One region of the Alteromonas sp. V450 genome, then DNA from elsewhere that is predicted to be linked to it. Evidence: predicted binding sites of a transcription regulator. Region 1 holds the regulator's gene; each other region holds the start of a gene.

What was found. Region 1 encodes sigma-54, which starts transcription at its own class of promoters, with help from an activator protein. Its sites were predicted from a motif close to GTTGGCACGNNNNTNGNNT; they were not measured.
Region 2: a site for sigma-54 is predicted at 1,944-1,962, ahead of BK026_RS11360 (DUF2884 family protein). Genes of this name have one in related genera too.
Region 3: a site for sigma-54 is predicted at 1,746-1,764, ahead of BK026_RS00290 (PAS domain-containing sensor histidine kinase). Genes of this name have one in related genera too.

The regions. Positions count from the first base shown of each region.
Region 1 is NZ_MODU01000004.1:4,133,301-4,136,585, forward strand. It holds gene ptsN (PTS IIA-like nitrogen regulatory protein PtsN) at 1-63, opposite strand, end outside; gene hpf (ribosome hibernation promoting factor) at 77-364, opposite strand; gene BK026_RS18275 (RNA polymerase factor sigma-54) at 394-1,875, opposite strand; gene lptB (LPS export ABC transporter ATP-binding protein) at 1,949-2,674, opposite strand; gene lptA (lipopolysaccharide transport periplasmic protein LptA) at 2,677-3,222, opposite strand; gene lptC (LPS export ABC transporter periplasmic protein LptC) at 3,191-3,285, opposite strand, start outside.
Region 2 is NZ_MODU01000004.1:2,606,418-2,609,702, forward strand. It holds gene BK026_RS11345 (acyltransferase) at 1-103, shown strand, start outside; gene BK026_RS11350 (mechanosensitive ion channel family protein) at 107-1,426, shown strand; gene BK026_RS11355 (hypothetical protein) at 1,528-1,719, opposite strand; gene BK026_RS11360 (DUF2884 family protein) at 2,119-2,934, shown strand; gene BK026_RS11365 (NAD(P)H-binding protein) at 3,084-3,285, shown strand, end outside.
Region 3 is NZ_MODU01000004.1:60,527-63,811, forward strand. It holds gene BK026_RS00280 (flagellin) at 1-58, shown strand, start outside; gene BK026_RS00285 (sigma-54 dependent transcriptional regulator) at 213-1,673, shown strand; gene BK026_RS00290 (PAS domain-containing sensor histidine kinase) at 1,810-2,946, shown strand; gene BK026_RS00295 (sigma-54 dependent transcriptional regulator) at 2,963-3,285, shown strand, end outside.

The sequences.
Region 1 (3,285 bases):
TTTACTATTACATTGAACCGCACACTCGGTGCGGTCCAAACTTACGATGGCTTGTATGTCCATACTTGATTAACTACTAGTGTTTTTTAAGTTTTTCCTTATGCTTGATTACCTGCCGGTCGAGTTTATCAACCATGCTGTCAATCGCCGCATACATGTCGGTATTTTCTGAGGATGCAAATACTTCAGCGCCACTTAAATGAACGGTCGCTTCCGCTTTTTGGTTTAATTTTTCAACGTTCAGGATGACATGCACATTAGAAATGTGATCAAAGTGACGTTCAAGTTTGCTGAACTTCGTATCGACATAATTACGCAAAGAGTCGGTGATTTCGACATGATGACCAGTTAGGTTTATTTGCATATTTCGTCTTCCTTATATTATTAAGCCAATTAAATAAGGCTTTTGCGTTGGTTCGACGGCGGGATCGACAAAGACTCCCGATATTTTGCTATTGTTCGCCGGGCAACTTTAATGCCTTGTTCGGCCAACAATGAAGCAATCTTGCTATCACTCAGTGGTTTCGCCGGCTTTTCTGCCGCCACTAGCTTTTTAATTAGTGCACGGATTGCCGTGGAGGAACACTCTCCACCTGATTCTGTTGCTACGTGGCTTGAGAAAAAATACTTTAACTCGAAGATACCGCGTGGCGTATGCATATACTTTTGTGTTGTCACACGTGAAATCGTTGATTCGTGCATGTCTACCATTTCTGCGACATCGTTAAGCACCATTGGTTTCATCATTTCCGGACCGTGCTCAAAAAAGCCCATTTGTTGCTGCACAATGCAGTTCGCAACCTTCATCAATGTTTCATTACGTGACTCAAGGCTCTTGATGAACCATTTGGCCTCTTGCATGTGTGAGCGGATAAATTGCGAGTCGCTACTGTTTTTGGCACGGCGGCTCATGGCTGCGTATTGCTGGTTTACGCTTAGCTTTGGCAGACTGTCGGGGTTCAGCTCAACCACCCAACGGCCATTTTTCTTTGTTACTGAGACATCAGGGATCACGTACTCTGGTTCTTTAGTAACTAAAGCACTACCTGGTCGAGGATTCAAGGTTTGAAGTAAACGCATTGCTTCACGTAGCTGGTCTTCTTTTAAACGACTCTTACGCATTAGCGTGCGATAGTCTTTGCTGCTCAGTAAGTCAGAGTACTCTTCAATCAGTTGTTTCGCTTCAGCTAGCCAGGGCGTGTCTTCAGAAAACTGACGTAACTGCACCATAAGGCATTCTTGAGGTGAGCGAGAACCTGATCCAATAGGGTCGAACATTTGAATGCGTTTAAGTACACACTCTATTTCGTCCATTTCAATTGGCTCTTCCATGTCATCGTCGTTAACCGCTTCTAAGATCTCGTCAAGCGTAACGGTTAAATAACCTGATTCGTCAATAGAGTCGATAATTGCCGTAGCGATAGCGCGGTCTGTATCTGAAAAATGAGTGAGGCGCATTTGCCAAAGAAGATGTTCTTGAATGTCTTCGGTGGTCTCGCCTTGGAAGATTTGTTCGTCGTCGTTAGACGGGCCTGGCGCCGGCGCAGAAGATGCAGAGTAATATTCATCCCACGTGCTGTCGATTGGCAGCTCATCGGGAAGGTCGTTCTTCTCAAGCGCATCGCCTGCTTCTAGGGTATCACTTGAGGCAGAGGCGGTGGCTTCAGGCGTACTATCGTCGTTGTCGATATTGTTTTTTTCTAGCTGAGGCTCGTCTGGGCTTTCTTCCACTTCTAATAGTGGATTAGAGTCGAGCGCTTCTTGTATCTCTTGCTGGAGATCAAGCGTAGAAAGCTGCAGCAGTTTAATCGCCTGCTGTAGCTGAGGTGTCATTGTGAGTTGTTGGCTAAATTTTAGCTGTAAAGATGGTTTCATCTACGTCTTATTTAAATGCTCTAAATTGAATATACCAGAGCTAAACTGAAAAATGACAATTCGGTTACACTAACTATAGCCTGAATTGTTCGCCTAGGTATACATCCCTTACTTTCTGATTACTTAAAACCTGTTCCGCCGTTCCTTGCGCAATAAGCTCGCCATGACTAACAATGTACGCTTTCTCACAAACATCCAATGTTTCGCGTACGTTATGGTCCGTGATAAGAATACCAATACCCCTATCGCGAAGATGTTGTATTATCTTCTTTATATCATTAACTGATATAGGATCAACACCAGCAAATGGTTCATCAAGCAAAATAAATTGAGGTTTCGCTGCAAGTGCTCTCGCTATCTCAACGCGACGACGCTCCCCGCCCGACAAACTCATCCCTGTACTATTACGTATATGGTTAATATTAAATTCATCAAGTAGTGCGTCGGCTTCTTCTTCTTGCTGTTGTGAATTCAAATCTTTACGGGTTTGAAGAATGGCCATGATATTTTCATGTACAGTAAGCTTTCTAAAAATAGAGGCTTCTTGTGGAAGGTAGCCTATACCGCGGCGTGCACGTTCGTGCATAGGTTGATGGGTAAGTTCATTGTCATCAATCTCTATCTTACCTTTATCCAAATTAACCAGACCAACAATCATATAAAATGTAGTGGTCTTACCAGCTCCGTTAGGGCCAAGTAGCCCGACAATCTGCCCGGTAGAAACGGAAAGGCTCACGTCGCGAACGACCTGTCGAGATTTATAAGCTTTAGCAAGGTTTTTAGCGCTCAAAGTTGCCATTGCTATTCATTGTCCTCGTTGTCTTTCTTAGACGATGTTTTACGAATGGTGTCAGGGGTAAATACTGTAGTTACACGACCTTCACCATCCTTACCAGCGCCACCCGTTGCAAGCAATTGTTCAGTAACCATATCGAACGTAATTTTATCGCCTTGCACCTTACTGGTATCTTGCTGTAGCTCAGCATTACCCGCCAGAGAAATAGTGCGATTAATTACTTCATAGCGAATTTCATTGGCTTTCGCTGATACTGGTGTACCATCTTCTAGTGATTGAGAATAGCTTGCAGGGTTGCCACGGGCGATAAATATTTCACGGCCGCTGCCATCTGTAGCTATTACTTCTACTTCATCAGCTTCTATTAGGAGTGAACCTTGAGTAATGAGCACGTCTTCCTTGTACAAAGCCGTTTTGTTTTTACCATCAATAAACTGGGTATTTGACCCTATTTTTATGGGTTGTGAAAAATCTTCTTCACTGGCTTGTACCGCACCGCTAGCGATGGCAAGTAGAAGGCTAGTTGCTAGGGGAATAAGTGGTTTGTACATGATCTAAAAGCTCGTATTCTTGTTTGCGTAAGTCTGCATTGAATCCATTACTTAAAATAACAT
Region 2 (3,285 bases), 1.5 Mb from region 1:
ATCCAATCGCAGTGAATCTGAATTTCGTCTTTATTTCCAAAATTGGCTCAATGAACTGTGGGAAAATAAAGACCGTCGAATAAAAAACTTATTGGAGTCATAATTCATGGAATTAGGTACCTCAGCAAGGGGTTTGTTTGTTGAGCTAATAAACAACGTATTTCCTTCTGTGTCAGCACAAGAGCCGCTTTACAACGTACTTGCACTGGGTACTATTCTCGTCACGTCTGCAATACTGTACATTGCTGCCCGTTTATTGATTAGGCCACAACTTACTAAATTGGTATATAAGTCTAATCACCGGTGGGACGACGCTCTTCAAAATCATGGCTTTTTCCGGCGCTTATTTCATCTTTTCCCTGCCATATTCATCTACATTGCCACCCCTGTACTTATAAAAGATGAAGCGGTGATGCATGGCGCTGTCATTAAAGGTGCTCAGCTCTACATGCTGTATTGCGGCCTACTGGCCATTTACGCATTACTAAGCACTATTGAAGATGTGTATAACGCGTCAGCTTTAGCGCGACGAGCCCCCATAACAGGCTTTATTCAAGTTACAAAGCTGGTTGTTGCTATCATTGTAATCATACTCAGTATTTCACTTGTTGTAGGTAAAAGCCCGTTGTTACTCGTTTCAGGGCTTACGGCTATTGCAGCTGTACTACTACTTATCTTTAGGGATACCATTTTAGGATTTGTGGCTGGCATTCAAATTGCGGCAAACAGAATGTTTAACACTGGCGATTGGATTTCGATGCCTAAATACGATGTTGACGGAGAAATTCTTGAGATCGGGCTTACTAATGTAAAAGTACAAAATTGGGACAACACCATATCTACATTGCCTACATACAGCCTTACCACAGAAGCTGTGAGAAACTGGCGAGGTATGCAGGAGTCAGGCGGTCGCCGAATTAAGCGCGCAATATACATTGATATCCATTCAATAAAACTATGCGACAATGAGATGCTAGATCGCTTTTCACAAGTTCGCTACATAAACGAATACATCGAAAAGAAAAAAGTAGAATTACAAACCTATCACAGAGACTTTTCCATTGATGAGTCCGACTTACTCAACAGCAGGCGACTCACCAACATCGGCACCTTTCGCGCTTATTTAGAAGCCTATTTACGTAAGCATCCGAATATCAATCAAGAACTTACCTTAATGGTAAGGCAGCTCGCACCTAATGAACTCGGGCTTCCCCTAGAAGTTTATTGCTTCAGTGCGCAAAAAGCGTGGGTTCAGTATGAAAAGGTGCAAGCGGATATCTTTGACCACGTTATGGCCATGTTGAATATCTTCGATTTACGTGCCTTTCAGCGAGATGGTCATTTGGGTCTCTTAAGTCAAACTGACGCCAAGCTGGGGCTATCTAATACGGTAAATGTCGCTTCATCGGGTAACAACACCCAATAGCGGTATTGAGGACAGTGTGCGCATAACTCAAATAAGGTGAACATAAAAAAACCGGCTGATATTTTTACTCATCAGCCGGTCTTTTATATAGCTACGCAGTGTTATGCTAGACCGTATGCCATCAGTGCGCAAAGCACAATACCGGTCACCCCGAAGAAGCCATACTCAATTTTTTCTTGCATGCCCTCTGCACCTGCCTTTGCAGTCATAAACCCCATAATGATGCTGCTAAATCCTAATGTGAAGGCAATTAGCGCAACACCAAACATAATTGCATTAATCCAATCAGCCATTGTATACACCTTAAAAAAATTTCTGGCGGTATTATGCATCAATAAAATATGTTTGAACATGGCTACACCGGTTAAAAGTGACCTGTTCCCTACTAATTTATGAGTGATTTTTGATCTTAGTCAAAATCACCATATTGTTAGCATTCTGACTACTATGTTTTAGCTCTATTAATTTAACATTCCCCTCAAAAAGCCCAAGACATTGATTTTAAACAATTAAAAATATTGGCAAGTACATTGCTAACACTTAATCATTGTTAGTTGGGCTCTAACGACCTCGGTTAACAGCCTTTGTATTAAATTAAACGGATGGTTACTTGATAGAAACGAGTTCGTAACTCACTCAGGTATCTAAACGAACTGTTGCGTGAAGATAGCGCGCTGATTAAGGAAAACACTATGACTTTCAGAATTTTGCTACCCATTGCTATGAGCAGCTTATTTATCGGCGGTCAGGCTCTCGCCCATGACACGCATTTTCAAAACAACAGTTGTGATATTGAATTAGACGGTCATATTCAATATTACCAAGGCGACTTAACTGTCAAGATGGATAATGGCGCGGTAATGCATATCGATGCAGACCGCAACTTATCTCTTAATGGTGAGCCAGTATCATTGAACAACGAACAGCAGCGTTGGGTTACTGATTATTACAATCAAATTGATATGGCAATACCCATGACACTGTCAATTGCCAGTGAAGGTTTAGAGATCGCACATGTCGCCGTGACAGAAGTATTTACAGAACTCCTTGGCGGAGACAATCAACTAAATGAAGATTTCCAAGCAATCTTTACAACACTCGATCAAAAGCTACTTACGTCATTTTATGATGAAGCTGGTAACATTCGCGTCGATTCTACAAAATTCGAAGAGCCAGGTTGGTTTGACGAAACATGGGAAGCTGAATTTGAATCCCAATTAGAATCGTTAATTAGTGAGTCTATGGGCAGAATTTTAATTGCCATTGGTACCCAAATGCTGTGGGAAGGTGGCGACATGTCTGAATTCGAGCAGAAAATGGAACGCTGGGGAGAAGATCTCGAATATCGCTTGGAAAGCCAAGCAGCTTCATTGGAAGAAAAAGGCGAAGCGCTATGCGAAGTATTGAAAAAAGCGGATTACGCAGAGGGCAAGATGCAAGCTTCAATCAAAGGCCTAAATAGGTTGAACTTACTTGATATTGAAACCGACGCAGAAATGAAAATGTAACCGCCGCGCAGTTTAATGTGGTTAATGTGATTGAAGCCGAGCACGTAAATATGTAGCTCGGCTTTTTCTTGTGTATACCGTTCGATATACTATCGTATTAAAGAACAAAACGCGTTTTAGGGAAATGAAACCAATTAACGGGAACCACTATGTCCAATAAACTGGTGATAAGTGGCTATGGCTGGCTAGCCGGCTATTTGGATCGTGCCTTATCTTCTGACTTTCAGCTAACTGCAACAAGCCGCAGTGAAGATAAATTGTCTGAATTAAGTAAGCGCGATGTTCGGGGCATTAAATATGCATTAGGCGACGATACTTCTTCATTATGTCAGGCAGTAGAAGGCGCTACGT
Region 3 (3,285 bases), 4.1 Mb from region 1:
AACAGTGCAAGCGCAAGCAAACCAGCAGGAAGGCCAAGTTCTGGCGTTATTGAGCTAAGTGTTCTATAACTAAAATTGGTTAAGAAAAGCAGGGTAACCTGCTTTTTTTATTGATACTTTTCGATAAACACCTGTTGCGCTGTGATCTTTTACCGTTACAATTCACACATGCGCTAGTCTTTAAAAATAATAAGAGCGTCCTCGGGGAATCGATGAAGAACATTTTGCTGGTAAGTAATAACCAGGAACTTATTCAAAATTTAGAAACAATTGTCACTTTCATGGGAGAGTCGTGTCGGGCACGAGGGGTTGACGACTGTGAACGTTATCTAGCAGATGGCGGCGCTGATGCTGTACTCATTGAATACGAGTCACCGACCGTGGTCAAAGCAATCGTTGAAAAGTTTCCTCACATTCCTTTTGTTGCGCTAGTAGAAAGCAACAGTCAAGCTGTTGCTGGACAAAACCTTGTGAGTGTTATCGCTACACCGCTTACTTATCCCGTGTTAACGCAAGCCATTCATCGGTGCCAAGAGTATTCTCGTAGAAAACCGAGTTTATCGCGAAACAGCGGCAATAAAACGCGACTGTTTCGAAGCTTAATCGGTAAAAGTGAACAGATACAGATTGTTCGACGCTTGGTCGAGCAGGTGGCACCTACCGATGCCACCGTGCTTGTGCTTGGAGAGTCAGGCACGGGTAAAGAAGTAGTTGCGCGCAACGTTCACTTTTTATCTGAACGCAAAGATGGACCTTTTATTCCAGTAAACTGCGGAGCGATCCCTGGTGAGCTTTTAGAAAGCGAACTTTTCGGTCATGAAAAAGGCGCCTTTACCGGGGCAATTAGTGCGCGCAAAGGGCGATTTGAACTAGCTGAGGGTGGCACTCTCTTTTTAGACGAAATTGGAGACATGCCGCTTCAAATGCAGGTTAAGTTGTTGCGCGTATTGCAAGAGCGTACTTTTGAAAGAGTGGGCGGTAATAAGCCGCTACAGTGCAATGTTCGAATAATCGCTGCGACGCACAGAAATCTAGAAACGATGATAAGTGAAGAAAAGTTCAGAGAAGACTTATTTTATCGTTTAAATGTGTTCCCAATAGACAGTCCAGCACTTCGTCAGCGTAAAGATGATATCCCCCTTTTGCTACAAGAACTCAATAGTAGAATACAGGTTGAAGGTGCAGAGGGTGTTCGGTTTACTGAGCAAGCTATCGCATCGTTGATGGAACATGAGTGGCCAGGTAACGTTCGTGAGTTATCTAACTTGGTCGAGCGCTTAATGATTTTATACCCTGGTCAAATTGTGGATATATCCGATCTCCCCGAAAAGTATCAGTACGGTGATGTTCATGCTTATGAACCTGACTATCCCGAGGAAATTTTAGAGCGGGAAGCCTTTAATACGTTATTCGCCGAGTCTGCGGCCCTTGAAGAAGCTGAAGAGCAAACTCAGAGCGAAAATACATCAGAAAACATGGTGTCGTCTTCACTCCCTGAAGAGGGGGTAAACCTGAAAGAATATCTCTCCGAGCTTGAGGTTACCCTTATTAGACAGGCACTCGACAATCAAGACTGGGTCGTTGCAAGGGCGGCTGATAAGCTTGGAATGCGACGCACTACGCTGGTCGAAAAAATGCGTAAGTACGATATTCAGCGTACTGAAGAGGCTTAACGTCAGGGAATTGACGTTGCATTTAACACCCTTTAATTGCCTTTAAGTCTTTGTAAAATAAGCCAATGTTGAATTGGCACACCTTCTGCTTTATCCAAGTCATATTTATTAACGTCTGCAAATTGACGAGGGCAATATGGCTTTGGATAGTACTTCAACTACAAGTGAGTTCACACCGACCGATTTTGTTTTTGACGGAGTGAGTGAAAGCACTTCATCTCGCGTAGACACTTCTTTATGTAACGATGAACTTGCATCTTTGCGCTTACAAGCGAGTAGACTCGAACACTTGCTGCAAGTCATGCCCGCGGGCGTAATCGTGATTGATGGGAAAGGCATCGTTCGTCAAGCCAACGAGCAAGCAAAGGCGTTGTTAGGCGAGCCACTTGAAGAAGAAGTTTGGAGACGTATTATCTCGCGCTCATTTAAACCTCGTGCTGACGATGGGCATGAGGTGTCTTTGGTCGACGGTAGGCGTGTAAAGTTATCAATCACTCCTCTTGAAAATGAACCTGGGCAATTGATAGTGATAACAGATCTAACGGAAACGCGACAGCTGCAGGCACGTGTGAGTCATATGCAGCGTTTATCGTCACTAGGTAAAATGGTCGCATCCCTGGCACATCAGATTCGTACACCTCTATCAGCAGCTATGCTTTACGCTTCTAATTTGACAAGAAAAGGCCTTCCTCATCAGGCACAAAGCGAGTTCGCGTGCAAGCTATCAGACCGGCTCAAAGAGCTTGAAAGCCAAGTAAATGACATGCTGCTATTTGCTAAGTCTGGTGAGGAGCAAGTTGTTTGTGACATCACATTGCAGGAACTCTTTAATGCAATTGAAAGCAGCGCGGTATCTATGGTTTCACAAGCATCACAACACTTATCGTTCAGCGGGTTTGATAAAGCGGCAGTGATAACCGGGAATTTAACGGCGCTACAAGGCGCATTGTTAAACCTTGTTCACAACGCCAGTCAAGCAACGCCTAAAGGATGTACCGTTGAAGTTAATGCGAGTTTAATCCAAGAAAAACTCATTGTTTCAGTAGTCGACAAAGGCAAGGGCGTGCCTGATGCGTTGAAAAACAAAGTTTTTGAGCCGTTTTTTACTACAAAAACTCATGGTACGGGGTTGGGTCTAGCAGTCGTTAAGTCTGTGGTTGCTGCTCACAACGGTCAATTAAACGTGTGTGATACGTCACAAGGGGGCGCGTGTTTCAGTGTCGCGCTACCTCTGAGAGAAGTGCAGGGTATCATCGGTAGCAAAGTGGCTTAATTCCGAGGGGAATATGATGTTAAAAACAACTATTTTAATTGTTGAAGACGATGCAGGGCTTCGCGAAGCGCTTTTTGATACGTTACTACTCGGTGGTTATCACGTTGTTAGTGCAGAATGTGCAGAAAGTGCATTAATGATGCTGTCCGAACAACATGTCGACCTTGTAGTCAGTGATATTCAGATGGGGGAGATGAGTGGGCTAATGCTGTTGAAAAGCATTAAAGCTAAATACCCACATTTACCCGTTCTCTTGATGACCGCCTATGCAACCATTGATGATGCCGTGCAGGCTATGCGTGACGGTGCTACCGACTACCTATCAAAACCATTCGCCCC